DNA from 4 places in the Rhizobium sp. Root491 genome. Region 3 is predicted to be linked to each of the others. Evidence: predicted binding sites of a transcription regulator. Region 3 holds the regulator's gene; each other region holds the start of a gene.
What was found. Region 3 encodes LexA, which represses DNA repair genes until DNA is damaged. Its sites were predicted from a motif close to TGTTCNNNNTGTGTTCNG; they were not measured.
Positions count from the first base shown of each region.

Region 1: ASD46_RS03750 (PA0069 family radical SAM protein) is a predicted target of LexA. The motif match lies at 3,589-3,606, and genes of this name have one in related genera.
Region 2: dnaE (DNA polymerase III subunit alpha) is a predicted target of LexA. The motif match lies at 700-717, and genes of this name have one in related genera.
Region 4: recA (recombinase RecA) is a predicted target of LexA. The motif match lies at 1,934-1,951, and genes of this name have one in related genera.

Region 1 covers NZ_LMFF01000001.1:739,622-745,271, reverse strand. Annotated here, with positions in the region: gene ASD46_RS03765 (F0F1 ATP synthase subunit B) at 1-279, shown strand, start outside; gene ASD46_RS03760 (hypothetical protein) at 498-1,187, opposite strand; gene ASD46_RS03755 (ribonuclease HII) at 1,325-1,978, opposite strand; gene ASD46_RS03750 (PA0069 family radical SAM protein) at 2,316-3,473, opposite strand; gene ASD46_RS03745 (hypothetical protein) at 3,762-4,280, shown strand; gene ASD46_RS03740 (FAD-binding oxidoreductase) at 4,308-5,650, opposite strand, start outside.
Region 2 covers NZ_LMFF01000001.1:159,772-165,421, reverse strand. Annotated here, with positions in the region: gene ASD46_RS00785 (ABC transporter ATP-binding protein) at 1-446, shown strand, start outside; gene dnaE (DNA polymerase III subunit alpha) at 930-4,430, shown strand; gene ASD46_RS00775 (L,D-transpeptidase family protein) at 4,443-5,650, opposite strand, start outside.
Region 3 covers NZ_LMFF01000001.1:57,059-62,708, forward strand. Annotated here, with positions in the region: gene kdsA (3-deoxy-8-phosphooctulonate synthase) at 1-111, opposite strand, end outside; gene ASD46_RS00295 (VOC family protein) at 111-992, opposite strand; gene lexA (transcriptional repressor LexA) at 1,204-1,926, shown strand; gene ASD46_RS00305 (glutathione S-transferase family protein) at 2,366-3,049, shown strand; gene ASD46_RS00310 (ComEC/Rec2 family competence protein) at 3,066-5,498, opposite strand.
Region 4 covers NZ_LMFF01000004.1:45,993-51,642, reverse strand. Annotated here, with positions in the region: gene alaS (alanine--tRNA ligase) at 1-552, opposite strand, end outside; gene recA (recombinase RecA) at 784-1,875, opposite strand; gene ASD46_RS09180 (carbohydrate kinase family protein) at 2,122-3,063, shown strand; gene ASD46_RS09175 (pseudouridine-5'-phosphate glycosidase) at 3,095-4,018, shown strand; gene ASD46_RS09170 (OmpA family protein) at 4,221-5,650, opposite strand, start outside.

The DNA.
Region 1 (5,650 bases), 680 kb from region 3:
GCTGAAGCAGCCGGCATCGTTGCCGCTGCCGAACGCGAAGCGGCCGCCCTGACCGCCGAAGCCAAGCAGAAGACGGAAGAATTCGTCGTCCGCCGCACGGCCCTGTCGGAACAGAAGATCAAGCAGGCCGAAGAAGACGCCATCGGCGCCGTTCGTGCCGCCGCCGTGGACATCGCCATTGCAGCTTCCGAGAAGCTCATTGCCGAAAAGACCACCGCTGCCGCAAAGGCCAAACTTTTCGCCAACACCATTGGCGAAGTGAAGTCGAAGCTGAACTAAGTTCATCTCGGACTATTCAAAACCCCTCCGGCGCCCGCCGCGAGGGGTTTTTTGTTTTATGCCTCAGCCCGGGGCGGTGTTGGCAGGCTCGCGGTTGCACACTGTGGTGCCGGCTTGCAGCGTGTCTATCGATGTCTGTCGACCTTTGGAGCAAAAGCATCGGCTTTGAAGACTGGATGCTGGCCGGCAATTCGCGGCTGCCAATTTGTCGAGGCTTGTTAAGTGATCGCGGGATAGATTGTCTTGGCCTCGAGCGCTATCAGCACCGCCAGTACAAAAGCTGCAGCGGTGGCAACCAGAAATGCGCCACTGAAAGCCAGGCCTGCTTTCGCGATGCCCAAGCCGAGATCCTGCATCAGCCATCGTATCTGAGCCTGCGCATACCAGATCGTGGCGAGCGCGATAATGGTGAGCCCGAACGTAAGGCCATGTTCCAGAGGCATGGATGCAAAATCGAAGCCCAGAACCAGGACAAATGTAAACGGCGCAGCCACGTAACATTGGCTGAAGAACGGCGGACGCAGGGAGTTTCGGGTGATCCTCACCCGCTTCCACCGCAGAAGCGTGACGGCCATACACAGCGGATAAATCCCGAATATAACGCCACGCGCTATGAGCAGGTTCGAACCCGAACCAAGCTCCCGGGCGGCCAATGTGGGATCGTAAATGGTCGGAAGGGAGGCGGAGAGCCCCTGCGAAAATAGCAGAGTGATCAGGAGGAAGAGGGGTGGGCTCAGTGTGTCGTCATACTGGTCCTCGAGCCGATCCGCGAGTTCGCTATCGGCGTAGCGCATCATGCTGAGCGGTGCGACGACCGATCGCCACATTGTCAGCGGATAGAAGAGGAGCCATGAAACCAGCTCGTAGAGAAGTTCTTCGAGCGACTTCAACAGTTTCATGAAATCCAAATCTCTTCTCCCAAAGCCCGTCAAGTCCACGCATTGAGATAGAATTCTACCAGTGGAGACGTAGATCGTCACCTCATGGCAGGGCGCTGAAATCCGGGGCGAGACCGCATTCTCCGCTTCAGGATCGTGGTTTTCGATCAATCCTGCTTCAGCGGCCTGAAACTCATCCGGTGCAGCGGGCAGGGCCCATGGCTTTCTATGGCGCGCAGGTGGGCTGGTGTGCCGTAACCCGCATGGCCTTCGAAACCATAGGAGCTGTGCACTACACCGGCCCGTTCCATCATCCGGTCACGGGTCACCTTGGCGATGATCGAAGCGGCGGCGATTGAGAGGGAGCGGGAATCGCCCTTGATGACGGCCTTCGACTCGCAGGTGATGCCCGGCGGCTTGTCGCGGCCATCTGCCAGCACGAGGGCTGGGGAAATTTCGAGGCCGAGTACGGCGCGACGCATCGCGTCGAGGCTGGCGCGCAGGATATTCATGGTGTCGATAAGGCCGGGGCCGGAGGAGGCGACGGAAACTATCGATGTTTCCATGATTTGCAGAAACAGGCTTTCCCGTTTCAGCTTGGTCAGTTTCTTGGAATCGTCAAGACCACCAGGAATATTGTCGGGATCGAGAATGACAGCTGCCGCAACCACTGGTCCCGCGAGAGGCCCCCGGCCTGCCTCATCCGTGCCGGCCACGGGCCAAAGCCCCTTCTTCCTCGCTTCAAGTTCGAAGGAGAAATCGGGGCCCGTATCGGCGAGATCAAAGAGGGCAGGAGAATCGGGTGTGGTGCGGCGTTTCATGCGGCAGAAACTTGCACACACACCCGATCTCCTGCAAGCCCCCGGAAGCGGGCGATGACGGGCGCGGCCAGCCGGGTCAAGGGGCGTGGCCAACCGTGCCCCTTAGGTCGTCATGACCTTTGATCCTCCAACGGGGCGGCGGAGGAAAAACGATCGCACGCGAGGCGGCGGGTTCCGGGGGTGATGTCCGACGGGCCAGGGAAAACCCGCCGGGCATTTCGTCAAGAGCATGGCCCCGTCAACAGGAAAGGGCCACCACTCCTTATGTGTCTGCACCGCTGGGTATCGTTGCACGCATCGTACTGCGCCCTCGATCGGCCAAGCGGGCCTCATATTTTCAAAGCAGCGACAATTGCACGCCGGCACCTCCCGGCGGCACGAAGATATCGTCGCGCAGGTGAATGCCGCGGCGGATGAGGCCAAGCCGTTTCGTCGCCATTTCGAAACGCCTGCCTATCTGCCATGCATAGGGACCAGCACCCTTCATGCGTTTTCCGAATTCCGCATCGTAATCCTTGCCGTCGCGCATGGAGCGCACCAGCGACATGACATGCCGGTAGCGGTCCGGATAGTTGCGCAGCAGCCAGTCGCGGAAGAGGGGGCTGACCTCCAGCGGCAGGCGCAGCAGCACGTAGGAGGCCTCCGTTGCGCCAGCGGCCTTGCCGGCTTCGAGAATGCGTTCGATCTCATGATCGTTGAGTGCGGGAATGACGGGTGCCATCATCACCGCCACGGGAATGCCGGCATCCGTCAGCGCCTTGACCGCTTCCAGCCGCTTTTCGGGCGTGGCGGCGCGCGGTTCCATGCTGCGTGCCAGCTTGCGGTCCAGCGTCGTCACGGAAATACCAACCTTGACGAGACCTTTCTTGGCCATGGGCGCGAGAATATCGATATCCCGCTTGATCAGGGCCGATTTGGTGACGATGGCGACGGGATGGTCGGCCTTTGCCAGCACTTCCAGTATCTGCCGCATGATGCGCCATTCGCGCTCGATCGGCTGATAGGGGTCGGTATTGGTGCCGATGGCAATGACGCGAGGCTTGTAGCCGGGCTTCGCCAGCTCCCTTTCGAGCAGTTTTGCCGCATCCGGCTTGGCGAAAAGCTTCGCCTCGAAATCCAGCCCCGCAGAAAGCCCCATATAGCTGTGCGTCGGACGGGCGAAACAGTAGATGCAGCCATGTTCGCAGCCGCGATAGGGATTGATGGAACGGTCGAAAGGGATGTCAGGCGATTCGTTGCGGCTGATGATGCTGCGCGGCTTTTCCACCTGCACTTCGGTGCGGAACTCCGGCAGCTCCTCCAGAGTCTGCCAGCCATCGTCGAAAACCTCCCGCTGCAGGGCCTCAAAGCGCCCACCCGGGTTAAGTCCGGCACCACGCCCGCGACGACGGTCGATCTCGATGCGCAGGCCCGACGCATCGGCCAACGCATTGGCAATGTCAGGCGTATGGCTCGGCTGGAAAGCAGCCTGCCCCGAAAGCGTATGGTCTCTCATCTGGATGCTCCCAGGGTGCCGCACGCCTCTCAAGGCAAGCCAACGCCCTAAACCGTTTCCACTCGAACCGGCGTTTCATTGCCTCTTCGAATGATTAAATTCCTACCGCAAAAATGAGAACATTACAAGAACAAAAAATGCAAAATCGATAGCTGGCCGACCCGCGGCCGGGGTCTTGTTTGTGTCAATCCCACCTGAAGGTGGGTTAGAGTTAAGCCTGAACGGTCGCGGATTTTCTGACATCCAGTGCAGTGGCAATTTATTGTGCGATGCGTTAGAGCTATGCATATGTTGACAGTCATAATGGAATGCCGGGATCAGGAACCGGAACTGGCGCATACGCTGTCTGCGCTTGTAACCGGGGCCGTGGAAGGGCTGGTAAGCGACGTTGTGATCCTCGATCACGGTTCGCGCGATGGATCGTCGCGCGTCGCCGATGCCGCTGGTTGCCGTTTTTATGCGCAGTGGGATATTGAGGATGTCATGCGCTCGGCGCGCGGGCATTGGATCCTGCTGGTCGAACCTGGTGCGCGTCCGCAGAGCGGCTGGATCGAAGAGATTCTCGAATATGTGGCTGTCTGTGCCGAGCCCGCGCGTTTTTCGCCGTCCCGGTATCACAAGCGGCCCTTTTTCAGCCGGATAGTGCGCCGCCGTCCTCCCTTGGAATGCGGCTACCTGATGCCGAAGAAACATGCGGTGGCGATCGCAAAATCCGGCATGGGCCTGACACAGCTCGTGCACGCGCAAAAGCCGCGCCGCCTGAATGCGGAACTGGTTCCCGCCTGGACGGCGAGAACTTCCAACTAACCTGCAACGATGATGAAGCTGCTGTCCCTAGCGGGTGGTGATCACCTTGCCGGGGTTCATGATGCCGGCGGGGTCAAAGGCGTGTTTGATGCGTCGCATCAGGTCCATTTCAATGCCAGGCCTGATCGCGGCCAGCTCGTCGCGCTTCAACTGGCCGATGCCATGTTCGGCCGATATCGAGCCGCCGAGCGACAATACGATGCCGTGCACGATCTCGTTCATATCCCGCCAGCGACCGATGAATTCAGCTTTGTCCGCACCAACCGGCTGGGAAATATTGTAGTGGATGTTGCCATCGCCCAGATGGCCGAAGGCGCAGACGCGGGCGCCGGGAATGGCGGCAAGAACGGCCTTTTCCGCCGTTGCCATGAATTCCGGTATCTTCGACACCGGAACGGAAACGTCGTGTTTGATAGAGCCGCCTTCCGGCTTTTGCGCATCCGACATGCTTTCGCGCATATGCCAGAGCGCCTGACGCTGCGCTTCCGATGAAGCGATCACCGCATCCTCGACCAGCCCGGCCGAAAAACCGCGCTCCAACAGCGATTGCATCATTGTTTCAGCCGTCTCAGCCGAATCGGAGGTGGAGATATCGATGAGCGCGTACCAGTCATGCGGCGTTTGTAGCGGATCGCGCACGCCGGGAATATGTTTGGCGGTGAATTCCACGCCGATGCGCGGCATCAGCTCAAAACCGGTCAGCGCTGTGCCGCAGAGGTTTGAGGCCATTTCGAACAGCTTCAACGCATCGTCGGTGGATCGAAGACCGGCAAAACCCACCTGATGGCCGAGCGGCACGGGGAAAAGCTTCAGCACCGCACCGGTGATAACGCCGAGCGTGCCTTCCGAACCGATGAAGAGATCGCGCAGATCGTAACCCGTATTGTCCTTTTTCAGCCGGCGAAGCCCGTCCCAGATTTCACCTGTCGGCAGCACCACTTCAAGCCCCAGGCAAAGCTGGCGCATATTGCCATAAGCGAGAACCGCCGTGCCGCCAGCATTGGTGGCCAGATTACCGCCGATGCGGCACGAACCCTGCGAACCGAGCGACAGCGGGAACATCCGCTCCACGGTCGATGCGGCCTTGTGAATGTCGTCGAGAATGCAACCGGCATCCGCAACGATGGTATTGGCGACCGGATCGATGTCGCGGATACGGTTCATGCGCTCGAGCGAGAGGATGATGTCGGTTCCGTCAGCACGCGGCGTCTGGCCACCCACAAGGCCAGTATTGCCGGTCTGCGGCACGATGGGCGTGCCGGTCTCGCTGGCGAGCTTCAGGATGGCTGCAACCTCCTCGACAGTGCCGGGCTTGAGCAGCAGCGGTGACGCACCATGGTAAAGCCCGCGATTTTCCACAAGACGCGGCG
Region 2 (5,650 bases), 100 kb from region 3:
AAAAGCGCACGGCGATCCGCCGCAGCGACATCGGTTTCGTCTACCAGTTCCATCATCTGCTGCCGGAGTTCACGGCGGTGGAGAATGTGATGATGCCGCAACTCATCGCCGGTTTGACGCAGGGCGAGGCCCGCAAGCGTGCGAGCGCGCTGCTCGATTACATGCGCGTCGGCCATCGCGGCGAACATCGCCCGGCTGAGCTTTCCGGCGGTGAACAGCAACGTGTGGCGATTGCGCGCGCCGTTGCCAACGCACCGCTCCTGCTTCTCGCCGACGAGCCGACCGGCAATCTCGATCCCGAGACTGCGCATTACGTGTTCGATGCGCTGGAGGCGCTGGTGCGCCAGTCCGGCCTTGCCGCACTGATCGCCACCCATAATCATGAGCTTGCCAACCGCATGGACCGCCGCGTGACGCTTGCAGACGGCAAGATCGTAGACTTCTGATCATGATGCAGTAAGGCGACCATAACGCCACCTTTGCGATCTTTTCTGCGGCTGGGTCTGTCTACGTTCAGGTTTCCCGCAAGGCCACTCGTCCTTCCACAATTGAATTTTCACGAACCCGGAGGTGTTTTTGCCTCCGGGTTTTTTTGCTTTGGAGTCAGTGGCTTGCCATTCACGAAGGTGGAACCGCAGCCGATTCTGTCGCGTTAGCAAGGGGAATATCGGTAAAAGCCTGTTGACAATCGAACAAAATGAGAACAAAGTTAGAACATAACGAGTAAGGAGAGACCAATGACTGATTTCATCCGTGACGTTGCCGCTTTCGCCTCCATCGCTGTGTTTGTCGCCAGCTTTTCGGTGATCCTCACTGCCCTGTGAAGGGCACACCGGCGCAGAAGCCTGTATAGACGCCGAAAGGCGGTGGACTTTGAAGGCCGAAAATCGGAAAATTGCCCCCTCGATTCAGAATGACAGGATGACGATATGGGCGAGACGGTTACGCGTGGAGAGACCTCTGGCGAAACGCTGAAAACACCCGGTTTCGTCCATCTGCGGGTTCACTCCGCTTACTCCCTGCTTGAGGGGGCTTTACCCCTCAAGAAAATCATGTCCAAGGCCGTTGCGGACGGCCAGCCGGCCATAGCCATTACCGACACCAACAATCTTTTCGTCGCGCTGGAGTTTTCCGAAAAGGCGCGTGATGAGGGCTTGCAGCCTATTATTGGCTGTCAGGTGTCGATCGACATGCAGGATGCGGTGGATGATCGCCGCAACCACAACAGCCACCTTGCCAAGCTTCCAGCCATCGTGCTGCTCGCGGCTGATGCCGGAGGGTACGAGCGGCTGGTGGACCTTATCAGCCGCGCCTATCTGGACGGCGAAAGCGGTGGCCAGTCCGTGCATATTACCCGTGCATGGCTGGAGGAAGCCTCCAATGCCGGGCTGATCGTGCTGACGGGTGCCTCCGGTGGTCCGGTGGATATGGCTCTGAAGGAAGGGCATACGGCGCAGGCGAGAGAACGCCTGCTGGCGCTGAAATCACTCTTCGGTGACAAGCTTTATATCGAATTGCAGCGTCAGTCCGGTTTCGACCGCGTCCATGAGCGGCGTATGATCGGGCTTGCTTATGAACATGATATTCCGCTGGTCGCCACCAACGAGGCCTTCTTCCCTTCGAGGGCCGATTATGAGGCGCATGATGCATTGATGGCGGTGGCGCATAACGCCATCGTTTCGGATGACAGCCGGTTCCGCCTGACCCCCGACCATTATATGAAAAGCCGTGAGGAGATGGCGGAGCTGTTTGCCGACCTTCCGGAGGCACTGGAAAACACCGTCGAAATCGCAATGCGTTGCTCGTATGTGCTGAAGAAGCGTGGGCCGATCCTGCCGCGCTTCACCGGTGCCAGCGACGATCCCGAAGCGGCGCAACGGGCAGAGGCCGAAGAGCTTCGCCGTCAGGCCGTCGAAGGTCTCGATCTTCGCCTTGCGGCCCTCGGCATGGCACCTGGCTACACAGAGCAGGAATATCGCGACAGGCTGGATTTCGAGCTTGGCGTCATCGAACGCATGGGTTTTCCAGGTTACTTCCTGATCGTTGCGGACTTCATCAAATGGGCCAAGCAGCAGGATATTCCAGTCGGCCCCGGCCGCGGTTCGGGTGCAGGCTCGCTCGTGGCCTATGCGCTGACCATCACCGATGTCGATCCTCTGCGCTTCTCGCTGCTGTTCGAACGCTTCCTCAATCCCGAACGCGTGTCGATGCCCGACTTCGATATCGACTTCTGCCAGGACCGCCGCGAAGAGGTGATCCGCTACGTGCAGCGCAAATATGGCCGCGAGCAGGTGGCGCAGATCATTACCTTCGGTTCGTTGCAGGCTCGCGCGGCATTGCGCGACGTCGGCCGCGTGCTGGAAATGCCCTATGGACAGGTGGACAAGATCTGCAAGCTGGTCCCCAACAACCCGGCCAATCCGACGCCGCTGTCAAAAGCGATCGAGGAAGAGCCGCGTCTGCAGGAAGAGGCGGACAAGGAACCCGTCGTTGCCCGACTTCTGGATATCGCCCAGAAGATCGAGGGGCTTTACCGTCACGCCTCCACCCATGCTGCCGGTATCGTCATTGGTGACCGGCCGCTGTCGAAGCTGGTGCCGATGTATCGCGATCCGCGCTCCGACATGCCGGTTACCCAGTTCAACATGAAGTGGGTGGAAAGCGCCGGCCTCGTCAAATTCGACTTTCTCGGTCTGAAGACGCTGACGGTGCTGAAGGTTGCCGTCGATTTCGTTGCCAAACGCGGCATCAAGGTCGATCTCGCCGCAATTCCGCTGGACGACGCCAAAACCTACGAGATGTTGTCACGCGGCGAAACCATCGGCGTGTTCCAGGTGGAAAGTGCCGGCATGCGCAAGGCGCTTATCGGCATGCGCCCGGACTGCATCGAGGACATCATTGCGCTGGTGGCGCTTTATCGTCCGGGTCCGATGGAAAACATTCCGGTCTACAATGCCCGCAAGCATGGCGAGGAGGAACTGGAGTCGATCCACCCCACCATCGACCACCTCCTGAAGGAAACGCAGGGCGTTATCGTCTATCAGGAACAGGTGATGCAGATCGCCCAGGTTCTGTCAGGTTATTCGCTCGGCGAAGCCGATCTTCTGCGCCGCGCGATGGGCAAGAAGATCAAGGAGGAGATGGACCAGCAGCGCGAGCGCTTCGTCGACGGCGCGATCAGAAACAGCGTGTCGAAGCCGCAGGCCAACACCATCTTCGACCTTCTGGCGAAATTCGCCAATTACGGCTTCAACAAGAGCCACGCCGCCGCTTACGCCATCGTGTCCTATCAGACCGCCTATATGAAGGCGCATTATCCGGTGGAGTTCCTTGCGGCCTCCATGACGCTGGATATGGCCAACACGGAAAAACTCAATGATTTCCGCCAGGATGCCAGCCGTCTCGGTATAGAGGTCGTGGCACCTTCGGTGCAGACGTCCTTCCGGCAGTTCGAGACGGGTGAGAACCGCATCTATTATTCGCTGGCCGCCATCAAGGGCGTGGGCGAGGGCGCGGTGGAACACATCGTTACCGTGCGCGACGGCAAGCCATTTGCGAGCCTGGAGGATTTCTGCCTGCGCATCGATCCGAAGCAGATCAACCGGCGTGTGCTCGAAAGCCTCATCAATGCTGGCGGTTTCGATTGTTTTGGCCGCGACCGCGCCGAGATGATCGGCGGGCTGGACCGTATCATCGGTTATTCGCAACGCGCGCAGGAAAGCCGTGTTACCGGCCAGTCGGACATGTTCGGCTCCGGCGGCGCAAGCGGTCCGGAAAAGCTCATCCTGCCTGCCTTCCAGCCGTGGCTCGCCTCGGAGAAACTGCTGCGCGAATATCAGGTGCTCGGTTTTTACCTGACCGCACATCCGCTCGATACCTACCGCCCTGTATTGGAAAAGTTGAGGGTGCAGAATTTCGCCGATTTTTCCGCCGCAGTGAAACAGGGTGCGACCGCCGGGCGTCTGGCCGGCACCGTCACCGGCAAGCAGGAACGCAAGACCCGCACTGGCAACAAGATGGGTATCGTCACCTTCTCCGATGCCTCCGGCCAATATGAGGCGGTGTTGTTTTCCGAAGGGCTTGCCCAGTTTCGCGATCTGCTCGAGGTGGGCAAATCGCTTGTTATCACCGTACAGGCGGAAGAGCGCCCTGAAGGCATCGGTCTTCGCATCCAGACGGCGCAATCGCTCGAGGAAAAATCCGTGCAGATGCAGAAGGCGTTGCGGGTTTATGTGCGCGATTCAGGCCCGCTGAAAACCGTTGCCCGCCACCTCAATACCAAAGGTGACGGATCGGTTTATTTCATCGTCATCAAGGACGAGGGGAGCCGCGAGATCGAGGTGGAGCTGACGGAGAAATACCGTATTTCCCCTGAGATCGCCGCCGCACTTCGCTCTGCCCCCGGCGTTGTTGATGTGGAGCTGGTGTGAGGCCTCAAGCCCTCAAACCGGCCCTTCCTTTGTCACGGTAATGAAGTCCGTTCCCATCCCTGTCTCCATCTGGTGACTGAGGTCGGAAACGGTAATCGAACTGCCGGTTGAAAGCTCTTTCTCGATTCGGGAGCGAATTTCAGCCGGTATTTCAAGGCGGCCGAGTACGGCGCTTAGCTGGTCAAAGCCACCGGGCGCTTCGGTAACGGTGATGCCGAGCCGCTTGCGGGCTGCGGCCGGCAGATGGTTTTCCAGTGTTACGCCATTCCATTCGGCGGTTCCGGCTGCGCGGTTGACGGCAACGGCTTCGAAGAAATGCGTTCCGAGTGCCACCTCGGGATCCTTGATGTCGATCGCAGCCTCGAATAGCGGCTTGAAATCCTGTCGCACCATGATCTGGCCATTCGGTGGATGATCTTCGCCGGCGGACGCGTAAAGTGCAGCAACGAAATCGTCGGTCAGTAGCGGCCCGGTGGTTTTCAGCCCCTTCCAGCGCTTGAAACCGTTGACGGCGCTGATCGTCATTTCTCCGGTATAGCCGTCCGGTGCGCCGGCATCGAAGCCAAGGCGGGTCAGCACGGCCTGAATATCCATCACCTTTTCGCGCTCGCCGCGCCGGGTGATGAGGATGCGCAAGGGCGAGGGCTCCTTGCCTTTGGCCATCGGTTTGATGGCTTGCGTTTTTTCATTCACGGCCACCTCAACGGTGCCCAATGCGGCGTCGAAGGTCGCGGGGCGCAGCTCGACGTCGGATAAAAGCAGCTTGCCGTCATCGGCATCGTCCCGCGGCTCAAACAGGGCTGAATGTTGTACGGAGCGTAGAGAAACCGGCCGGTCGGTGATGATGACATGCACGCCGTAGCGGGTCTCGCCGAACAGCGACTGCGCGAATTTCGAAGGCAGGCGCACGCAGCCATGCGAGGCGGGGTAATTCGGCACCTTGCCTTCGTGCAACGCGATGCCCGACCATGTCAGTCGCTGCATGAAAGGCATGGGCGCGGCCGAGTAGATGTTCGATTCGTGGTATTTGCGTTTTTCCAGAATCGAAAAAATGCCGCTCGGCGTCTCATGCCCGGCCTTGCCGGTTGAGACCTTGGATGTAGCAACGATCTCGCCGTTCTCGTAAAGCGCCAGCGATTGATCGCTTTTCGAAACGACGATCTGCAGGGACTTGTTGTCGGCGGCAAGCGCCGGAAAGGCAAGAATGCTAGCCGACAGCA
Region 3 (5,650 bases):
GCTTTCCATCTGGCACGGACCGGCAATCAGCGAAAACCGCTCGGTATTCGAGAAGGAAACCTTGCTGGCGCCGTCGCCGGCAGTGACTTTAAGATTGTTCGTAACGCTCATCATTTTTCCTCGAAGGCGAAGGCAACGCCCTGACCGGGTGCCGCGGGCACTACCAGACGGCCGTCCGCTTTTGCGCAGGACACGCCATTAGCAGCAAGCACCGCCTCTGTCACGGCAAGATCGTGTGACGAAAAGACGATGCCCGCGCCGCGCAATCCGCCTTCGTTGCCATCCTGAGCACTCAGGGCCTGCCCGCCGAAAGGCGGTTTTCCGGTCAATCTGATGCTGGCATTGCCGGTCGCAAAAACAATATCACCGCCCGGAGACCTTTTGCCTTCACAGCCAAACACTGTCTCGATCAGGCCCGCCACCTTCATATTGCCGCCGGAAAACAGGACGATTTCACTCAGGCCGGTGACACCATTGGCGTGGCGCTCCAGCATGGTGCGATCGCCCGGAAGGGCTTGAACCCGTTGACAACTGAACAAAAAGAAATCCGCGGCCGCCCCGCTTGCAGCAAAAGCAAGCCGGAACGCCGCCTCGCCTTGCGAGCCATCCGGCATCCGAACAGGCCGCGAAAACTCGAAAACATCGCCCGCCGAAAGGCCGGCTGCCCGAAACCGCTCATGGTCAACCAAGGCGTCTTCAGTCCTGGCGACAAGAGCCGAAAAACCCTCCTGCCCGTCCCGTTGCCGGAAGGCCACATCCCTGCCAGTGAACACATCACCCCTCTCTATTGACGCATTATATTTAGCCGGATCAGCAATTGCGAGCGGCTCCAGATAGGTGCCATCGGCGAAAAATACGCAGGCATTTTGGGTGCCGAAAGGATGCAGAGCCTCCGGCGCAACCGTAAAGCCAAGACTGACGAGGCGCTTCACGGCGACGCCTATGACTTCCACGGGCAAAACGAGATGGTCAACGCTATAGGGTTTCGTCATGAAAATGTATCCTGCTGGCCTTCCGCCCGGAGCATGCCGGGACGGTTTCGACCGCACAAAAGCACAATTGCGTGCTATGAGGCAAATCATCACAGCAACAGATGGCACCTTCACGAAATTTTAGGGGATTGCAGAACACATATGGAACATATAGTGTTCGTTCTGTATTTGTTTCGCGACTTCCACTACGATTCTAAAGGGTGTTTTCCTCATGCTCACGCGCAAACAGCAGGAATTGCTTCTCTTCATTCATGAACGAATGAAAGAGTCCGGCGTGCCGCCCTCCTTCGATGAAATGAAGGACGCACTCGATCTTGCTTCGAAATCCGGCATCCACCGCCTGATAACCGCTCTCGAAGAGCGCGGGTTCATTCGTCGGCTACCGAATAGAGCCCGGGCGCTGGAAGTCATCAAGCTGCCCGAGGCTTATACGCCGGGTGCAAGGCCGCAGCGCGGCTTTTCGCCGAGCGTTATCGAAGGCAGCCTTGGCAAGCCCAAGACGCCGGAACCGGCCCCTGCCCCCAAGACGCCGGCCAATGATCTGGGCGGGGCTGTCACCGTGCCGGTCATGGGCCGCATCGCTGCGGGCGTGCCGATTTCCGCCATCCAGAACAACACCCATGATGTGGCCGTGCCAGTAGACATGCTTGGCACGGGCGAACATTACGCTCTTGAGGTCAAGGGTGATTCGATGATCGAGGCCGGCATTTTCGACGGCGACACAGTCATCATCCGCAACGGCAACACCGCCAATCCCGGGGATATCGTTGTGGCTCTGGTGGATGACGAGGAAGCCACGCTGAAGCGCTTCCGCCGCAAGGGAGCCTCCATTGCGCTCGAGGCGGCAAACCCAGCCTATGAGACCCGTATCTTCGGGCCCGACCGGGTGAAAATTCAGGGCAAACTGGTGGGGCTGATCCGCCGCTACCATTGATCTTATCAAACCGAACGTATTCACTTTACAATAGGCGTCATCGTGAAGATGGCGCCTATATATGGTTTGGCTGTTTCCAAACGTGGCGTGCTTTAGCGGGTGCACGAACATATGCGCCATTCAGCCTGTGCGCGTTGCCCTTTCCAAACTAAGTTCCTGCTCCATAAAGATGCTTCGGTTTCGCTACAGGCGTGGTGGCGAATGGGCTGCTCGCTGTAATTGTCGAAGCGATCCCATCCGCTGTTTTTTAGCGACGTTGTTCTGTCGTGTTGCGCAGTCAGTTTTAGTCGTCACCAAAGGGTGACTTATCGCAAGGCGCGCTCTCAGCGGCCCCACATCACCATTCATCAACGGCGTTTATGGGAGCCATGGATAATTTTCGATATTCCGTGAACGCTTGGCAGGTGTAGAAATACGCGTCATATCCGGGAGATACGCCATGTACGATCTTTATATAGCCAACAAGAACTATTCTTCATGGTCGCTGCGGCCGTGGGTATTGATGCGCACGCTCGGTATCGCCTTTGATGAAAAGCTCATTCCGTTCGGCGAAGGCGTCTCCTTCTCCTCCTTTTCGCCGACAGGCAAGGTGCCCTGCCTAGTCGACGAGGGCATGACGGTTTGGGAAACGCTTTCGATCGTCGAATATCTTGCCGAAAGACACCAGGGTGTCTGGGCAAGCGACAAGCATGCGAGGGCCTGGTCGCGTTCGGCCGCAAGTGAGATGCATGCCGGCTTTTCCTCGCTGCGCAATCTCTATCCCATGTCGGTGGGCATTCGGGTCAAACCCAGGGGCGGCGATGCCGGGCTTAAAGCCGATATAAAGCGGATCGATGCGTTGTGGAGCGAGGGTCTCACAAAATTCGGCGGGCCATATCTTGCCGGTCAAAAGTTCACGGCGGTCGATGCTTTCTTCTGCCCGGTTGCATTCCGTTTCCAGACCTATGGCAGCGCGGATCTTTCGCCAGCAGCGAAAGCCTATTGCGACCGGCTGCTCGCCCTGCCTGCCATGCAAGAATGGTACGAGGCCGGTTTGAAGGAGAGCTGGCGCGACGCTGGTCATGAAGAGGAAGTTGGCGGGATCGGCGAATTGACTGAAGATTTGCGCGCCAAGGCCCGATGATCCAAGCTGGCGGCGGTCATTGCGACGCCGCCAGCAGCCGGATGATGGGCTGCGGCAGATCACGGTCGAAACTTCCGCTTTTCCAATCGTAATAACGGTGCTGGCTCCAGGGCCTGTCCGTTCCGGCGATTGCGGCGCGCAGCCCGCTCGCCACACCCTCCTCCCTCTTGTCAGCAAAATCTATTTCCACAGAACCGAGACGCCGCAAGATGTCACGGCTGAGCAGGAGTGCACCCGAGCGGCACTGCGAAAAAGAGGTTCTGCGGGAAACAACGACGATATCGGCAATATCGCAGGCTTTTCCGGCGAAGCGGCCATCGTCCAGAACGACGATCCACTCTCCGCTCGCGGCGCTCGCTACGCACCATATGTCTTTCCTGCAGGTGAAGACGCCAGCTTTGGCGTCTTTGAGCGCCGCCGTCATCTCGCGTACCACCACAGCCATGTCTTCCGGCGACAGTTTCGATCTCGAGTCAGAACCAGCAGTTGCCGTGCTCTCGCCATTTATAAAACCCGGCGGCACGGTTTTTTCCGGCAGCAGCAGTGCCCTTTGCCACTGTCCGTAAACGAAGCTCTGCGGACGGGCTTTTGTGGTTGAGACCTTGCCATCCTCCAGGAGTGCCACCAATTCGCCGTCCTCGTGAATCAATAGATCCGGCAGATCACGATAGGCCGTAACTGCCGACACGCCGAAGGCGAAGAGCAGAAACGGGATGCCAAGAAGCGCAAGCCGGCTGCGCAGCAATGTCAGCGGCAGGAAACCCACCGAAGCCAAACCGATAAACCAGCCATGCGGACGCCCCGTCGCTGCGCTGCCGCCCCAGGAGGCCACCTCGTTTGCAACCTCGATGACGAGTGCCATGCCATAACCCATGATCTTCAGGAACGGCGCATCGAGCCCGAAGGGCATCAGCAGCATGGCGATAAGAGCGAATGGCATGACGATCAGCGACATGAGCGGCATTGCAGCCAGATTGGCGAACAGTCCATAGGTGGTGACACGGTGAAAATGTTCGGCTGAATAGATCGCCGTCGAAAGGCCCCCGATCAGCGACGTCGTGATAACGCCGCCAATGACCGCGCCCATCATTTCCGCCACCTTCAGCCATGCGGGCTTGCGCCCGATGAACAGCCGCTCGCGATCCGTACGCCAACGGCTCCAGAAGGCATAGGCCGAAACAAGCGCTATGGTGGCCGCAAATGACATCTGAAAACTCGGACCCATGATTTCCGAGGGCGAGAAAGCCAGAATGATCAGGGCGGAAATGGCAACGTTTCTGAGGCTGAGTGATGGTTGATCGAAAAGGACCGCGATCAGCATCACAGACATCATCAGCCAGGCGCGCTCGGCGGAAACGGCAAAACCGGAAATCAGATAATAGGCAAGCGTCATCAGCAGTGCCGCGAAAGCCGCGATCTTCTTGACCGGCCAGCGCTGCGCAAAGGCGGGAGACAGGCTGAAAGCCAGTCTCAGGCCAACAAAGAATATGCCGGAGGCCAATGCCATGTTGAGCCCGGATATGGCGACGATATGGGCAAGGCCGGAGAGCCGCAACGCCTCCATCGTCTCCGCCGATATAGCCTGTCTCTCATCGGTGATGATGGAGGCGGCGAAGGCTCCGGCATCACCGCCGATGGTGGTGCGGATGCGTTCGGCAATTGCGCTGCGAAGGCCATAAAGCCGCATATCGGCCCATTCCAACCAACCCTTGTCAGGCCTTGCGTCACCAACGGGTGATACAAGCGCATCCGGTGATTTATAAAAGAAACCGGTCGCGCCTATGCCTTTGAAATAGGACGTGAAGGCGAAGTCGTTCAGTCCCGGCAAGGCCGGGCCGGATGGCGGCGAGAGGCGGACCTTGCCGCGAAGGGTTGCGCCGAGTGCGATCGGCTCGCCTCCGCCACGCGAAAGCACCGATATCCTCTGCGGCGGACGCGACAATGTCGGGTCCGCTGTTGCGGTCAGATCGACGACATATCGCCAGTAGCCGCGTGCATCGACCTCCCGGCGCGCCACAGTGCCGGTGATGGTGGTGGTGACGGGGGTATCCAGCACCACGGTCCCTGCCCTTCGGGTTTCGAAATCTGCCAGAAGCATGCCGAGCAATAAAAAAGCGAAGGGGCCGCAAACCGCCGCCGCAATGCCAGCTTTATATCTCACAAAGAGCGCCAGAACGGCGACAAAAAGAAATGTGGCAATCAAAACGACCGGGGAAGGCGTGGTATCTAGAGAAAACCAGAGTACCGCGCCGCAGCCGATGGAAACGGGAATGAAAAGAAAATCGTGGCCGAATGCGCGCTCCTCGGCCAGGTACGTGGCGATTTTTTCGACCACGGTAGTGTTGCGGTTAATCTCGGGAATAATGGCGGAAGTGTCATATGTTGCCGCATCACTGCTTCGGCGGAGAGGAAACAGAATTTCCCGCGTGCCGGGCAAGTCTCCCTGCATCGTTTTAGCATATTCGAAATGCTGTTTTTCCCCTTGACCGAGCAATCCCCACCGCCCCTTGCCGCACCAAAAACAGGTTTGCAGACCAGCGCTGGGGATTGCAATCCTTTACTTTAACGATGCGTTGACCGAGATTGAATTGCTGCTGCCGG
Region 4 (5,650 bases), on a different contig from region 3:
CCAGATATGATCGCCGTGGTCATAGAAGATTTCCGAGCAGGGACCGCACGGACCGGTATCGCCCATGGCCCAGAAATTATCGCTGGTCGGAATACGGATGATGCGATCGTCAGAGAAACCGGCGATCTTCTTCCAGAGATTAAAAGCCTCGTCGTCGGTGTGATAGACCGTGACCAGCAGACGGTTGCGATCGATGCCGAATTCCTTGGTGATCAGGTTCCAGGCATGGGTAATCGCCTCTTCCTTGAAATAGTCGCCAAAGGAGAAATTGCCGAGCATTTCGAAGAACGTATGGTGACGGGCCGTATAACCGACATTGTCCAGGTCGTTATGCTTGCCACCGGCGCGCACGCATTTCTGCGCCGAGGCAGCGGTGGAATAAGGACGGCTTTCGAGACCGGTGAAGACGTTCTTGAACTGCACCATGCCGGCATTGGTGAACATCAGCGTCGGATCGTTGCGCGGCACCAGCGGGCTGGAGGGCACAATCTCGTGTCCGTTCTTCTTGAAGTAGTCGAGAAAGGTCGACCGAATTTCATTCACACCGCTCATACCCACACACCGCTCACAGCTGGAGTCCATCACCGCCATCCCGAATGATGGCTATCTTGCAAAATCAAAGGCTTTTATCGTCCGCATCCTGCCCTGTCCAGCCATGGAGGCGCACCAAGGCGTCTAGGCAAAGAAAAAGGGCCACGCGAGGAAAATCGCGCGACCCTTTTGATCCATACCGGCTCATGCCGGCAAAGCCACCGGACGCGAACGCCCGGACCTTCGAATGCATCAGCCCTCGTCGGGACCGTCGTCGCTTTCGCCGGCTTCCGGGCCGCCATTCTGCAGGAACCGATCGGCGATCAGACCAGCGTTCTGGCGCAGCGCCAGTTCGATCTCGCTTGCCATTTCCGGATTGTCGCGCAGGAAGGTCTTGGCATTTTCACGCCCCTGCCCCAAACGCTGGCTATTATAGGAGAACCATGCACCGGATTTCTCGACGATACCGGCTTTCACGCCGAGATCGACAAGCTCGCCGGTCTTGGAAACGCCTTCGCCATACATGATGTCGAATTCCACCTGCTTGAAAGGCGGTGCCATCTTGTTCTTGACGACCTTGACGCGGGTCTGGTTGCCGACAACCTCTTCACGCTCCTTGACGGCGCCGATACGGCGAATGTCGAGACGCACCGAGGCGTAGAATTTAAGCGCATTACCGCCCGTCGTCGTTTCCGGCGAACCGAACATGACGCCGATCTTCATGCGGATCTGGTTGATGAAGATCACCATGCACTTCGACTTGGAGATCGAGGCGGTCAGCTTGCGCAGCGCCTGGCTCATCAGACGTGCCTGAAGGCCCGGCAGGCTGTCGCCCATCTCGCCTTCGATTTCGGCACGCGGCGTCAGCGCCGCAACCGAGTCCACCACCAGAATGTCGACGGCACCGGAGCGCACCAGCGTATCGGTGATTTCAAGCGCCTGCTCTCCCGTATCCGGCTGCGAGATCAGAAGGTTCTGCAAATCCACACCGAGCTTGCGGGCATAGACCGGATCGAGCGCGTGCTCGGCATCCACGAAGGCGCAGATGCCGCCCTTCTTCTGGGCTTCCGCGATCGTCTGCAACGCAAGCGTCGTCTTACCGGAGCTTTCCGGGCCGTAAATCTCAACGATACGCCCCTTCGGCAAACCGCCGATACCGAGCGCTATATCCAGGCTGAGAGAACCCGTCGAAATGGTCTCTACTTCAACCACGTTTTCATTGGAACCGAGCTTCATGATCGATCCCTTGCCGAACGACCGTTCGATCTGGGAGAGCGCCGCTTCCAGTGCCTTGCTTTTATCCACCGATTTATCCTCTACGAGACGCAAAGAATTTTGTGCCATCCGATCCACCTTTAGGTTATTGAAGCCGCACAGGCAATGAAGCAGTATGGAAATAGGATGTACTCTATTTGTTCTCATATCGCAAGGCGCAGCCAGCATATTGAAAACAAATAGCGATAAGTGGTTTGTTCTGCTTTCGTTTTTCCGTGTCCGGCCTATCGCTGCGAACCGGATGTGAAGGGGAACAAACAGAAGATTGGGACGAATCGTCCACCTTTTCCATCCGCGAAAGAGGGAAACACAAGCGTGAAGAAAATACTCGTTCTGGGCGGCGCGCATATAGACAGGCGCGGCATGATCGAGACTGAAACGGCGCCCGGCGCCAGCAATCCTGGCTCATGGATGGAAGAGGCTGGCGGCGGCGGTTTCAACGCGGCGCGCAATCTTTCCCGGCTCGGTTTTGCCGTCCGTATCATCGCACCGCGCGGCGGCGACGTGACCGGCGAAGCGGTGGCGGAGGCAGCAAGGCAGGCGGGCGTGGAAGATACGCCCTTCGTTTTCCTCGATCGCCGCACGCCAAGCTACACCGCCATTCTGGAGCGCGACGGCAATCTTGTCATCGCACTTGCGGATATGGACCTTTACAAGCTGTTTTCGCCGCGCCGCCTCAAAGTTCGAGCGGTGCGTGAAGCGATTACCGCGAGCGACCTTCTGCTTTGCGATGCCAATCTGCCGGAGGATACGTTGAAGGCGCTCGGTCTCATTGCCCGCGCCTGCCAAAAGCCGCTCGCGGCCATCGCCATTTCGCCCGCCAAGGCGGTGAAGCTGAAGGACATGCTCGCCGATATCGACATTCTCTTCATGAACGAGGCAGAGGCGCGCGCGCTGACCGGACAGACGGCAGACAATGTTCGCGACTGGCCGGGCATTCTCCGCAGGGCAGGCCTTGCCGGCGGCGTCATCACCCGTGGCGCAAGCGAAGTGGTAGCCTTCAACGCGACGCAAACCGCAAGCCTCCACCCACCCATCATCCGCGAGGTGAAAGACGTAACCGGGGCCGGAGACGCCATGGCGTCAGGTTATCTCGCGGCGATTGCGGAGGGCAAAACCATCACTGAGGCCCTGCGACTGGGTGCCGCGGCGGCCGCCATCACCGTGCAATCGCCTTTCGCCACCGCCCAAGACCTGTCAAAAGACAGTGTCGAGACCATGTTGGGGCTTGTCCCCAAGGCCGAAATGCTGGCATGAACCCGTTTTTTTATAATCTGGAACAAACAGAATGACCCGCCCCATCTCCCCGCTCCTGCCCATCGTCTATTCGCAAGAGGTTGCCGCTGCCAAACAGCGCGGCGCGCCGATCGTCGCGCTGGAATCGACCATCATCACCCACGGCATGCCCTATCCCGGCAATATCGAGATGGCCGAAGGCGTCGAACAGATCATCCGCGATCAGGGAGCCGTTCCGGCAACCATCGCCGTCATTCACGGCACGCTGCATATCGGCCTCGAGAAGGAGCAGCTCGAAGCGCTTGCCCAGACCACCGACGCCATGAAGGTCTCGCGCGCCGATATTGCCTTTGCGATTGCCGAGCGCCGCACCGGTGCCACGACAGTGGCAGCCACCATGATTGCCGCTGCCCGCGCCGGCATCCGCGTTTTCGCCACCGGCGGCATCGGCGGTGTGCACAAGGGCGCGGAGGAAACCTTCGATATTTCCGCCGATCTGACCGAGCTTGCCAAAACCGGCGTGATCGTCGTCTGCGCCGGCGCCAAGGCCATTCTTGACATCCCGAAGACGCTGGAAGTTCTCGAAACCAACGGCGTGCCTGTCGTGACTTTCGGTTCGGAAGAGTTCCCGGCTTTCTGGTCGCGTTCTTCGGGCCTTCCCAGCCCGCTGTCGCTCAACAGCCCTGCAGCCATCGCCAATTTCCAGACGACCCGCGAACAGCTCGGCATCGATGGCGGTATGCTGATTGCCAATCCCGTGCCGGAAGAGGACGAAATTCCGCGCGAGGAGATGGAAATCTACATCAATCGCGCCATTTCCCACGCCGAGCGCGAGGACATCACCGGCAAGGCCGTCACGCCCTTCCTGCTCGGCGATATCTTCCGCCTGACCGACGGCCGCAGCCTCGCGACCAATATCGCGCTGGTACGCAACAATGCCCAACTCGCCGCAGAGATTGCTGTGGCGCTTAACTAAGCGTTAGAGGCTGGATTATCCTCAAATTTGAGGATGATGGCAGGGTGAGAAGCATCCCAGTCATGCCGGATTTGATCACGCCGGACCCCGGATCTAGTCCGGAGTTACGGATAATGTGTCGGCCTGGGAACTTTGCTACCAATAAAAAAGCCCGGAAAGCTTTGCGCTTTCCGGGCTTTCATTTTTCAGTTCCTGAACCTTATCAGTTCTGGGCGACCGGTCTTACCAGCGGTGTCACGCGGCGGATGGTGACGCGGCGGTTCTGCTGTTCCGGGCCGAGTGTCTGAACCTTCAGGTAACGCTCGCCGTAGCCTTGCGTCGCCAGGTTTTCCGGCGGAATGCCGTAAACGTCGGTCAGGACATTGGCGACGGAAGCGGCACGCTCGTCGGAAAGAACGAGGTTGCTTTCATCCGAACCAACAGCATCGGTGTGGCCTTCGATCAGGAAGGTTTCCGCCGGGTTCTTTGCCAGAGCCTTGTTGATCGCATCCGCTACCTTCCGCAGCGAACGGGCCTGCGCCATCGGAATGTCAGCGCTTCCAGTGGCAAATGTGATCGTATCGAGGTCGATACGGCGCACCTTGTCGCGGATACGGGCCGAATAACGCACTTCATCCAGCGAGTAGACACGCTCCACCGGCTCGACCGGCGGCTGCTCCAGGAAGCGGTAGTAATCGCGGTCCGGATCGCTCGACGTGTCGATGATGTAGTCACGAACCGGAATGCGCAGACGCATGGGCGGCAGGTCGAGGCCGGGATCGCGATAGACATATTCACGGTCCGGTTCGTCCATCAGTTCCGGTGCATAGAACAGAACATATTCCCGGCCACGGTCATCGATGCGCGAACGCTGGATGACGTCACCATAGCGGTTGCGGATCGTCACCACCTGCGTGCCGTCGCGACGCTCGACGGTCTCGCGGACACGTCCGCCGGGCAGGCGCTCGTAATAGGGCTCGCCGCCATCGCGGATGAAGCGCTGATTGTCGTCGCCGCGCACAACCACGCGGTCGCCAAACTGCAGGATGATCGGCGCATCGCGATCCTGATCGCGCCGGCCGCCTTCGCGCGGCTGCCATTCCCGCGCACCTTCCGGCCGGTCATATTGCGGACGGCGGTCGACACGCTCGCCCTGCTGAGAGGTAATCGCCTCCATCTTCACGGGCGGCGGAGCCTTGCCTCCGGCAGCACCGGCGCGCTGCGCTTCGGCGTCGGAAGTCGGCACCTTCACGTCACCGGCCTGCTCACGCTCGCGGCGACGTTGCTCGCGTGCCTGGTTGTTACCGGAGCGCTCCACTTCCTTGTCGCTGTCGAGAACGGCGGCACCCTTGTCGACGGGCAGAATGACGGTGTCGGCAGTCTTGGACGGGTCCTTGGCGATAGCCTTGGCCTTGTCCAGTTCCTGCTTCGTCGTCGGAGGCGCTTCCGTCTGCGGAATGGCGACCTGATTGGGAACGGCTTCGCCGGCAGGCGCCTGTCCTGTCGTGGCACCGCTTGGCGGCGGAGGTGTCGGAGCACCCGGCAGCGGCGCTGCAGGCTCCGTCTTGCCCTGGCCTTCTACCGGCTGCTTCTCAGAAGGCTGCTGGCCGGGCGCAGGATTGGGCTGAGCTTCCGGAGCCGGTGGCCGTGCCG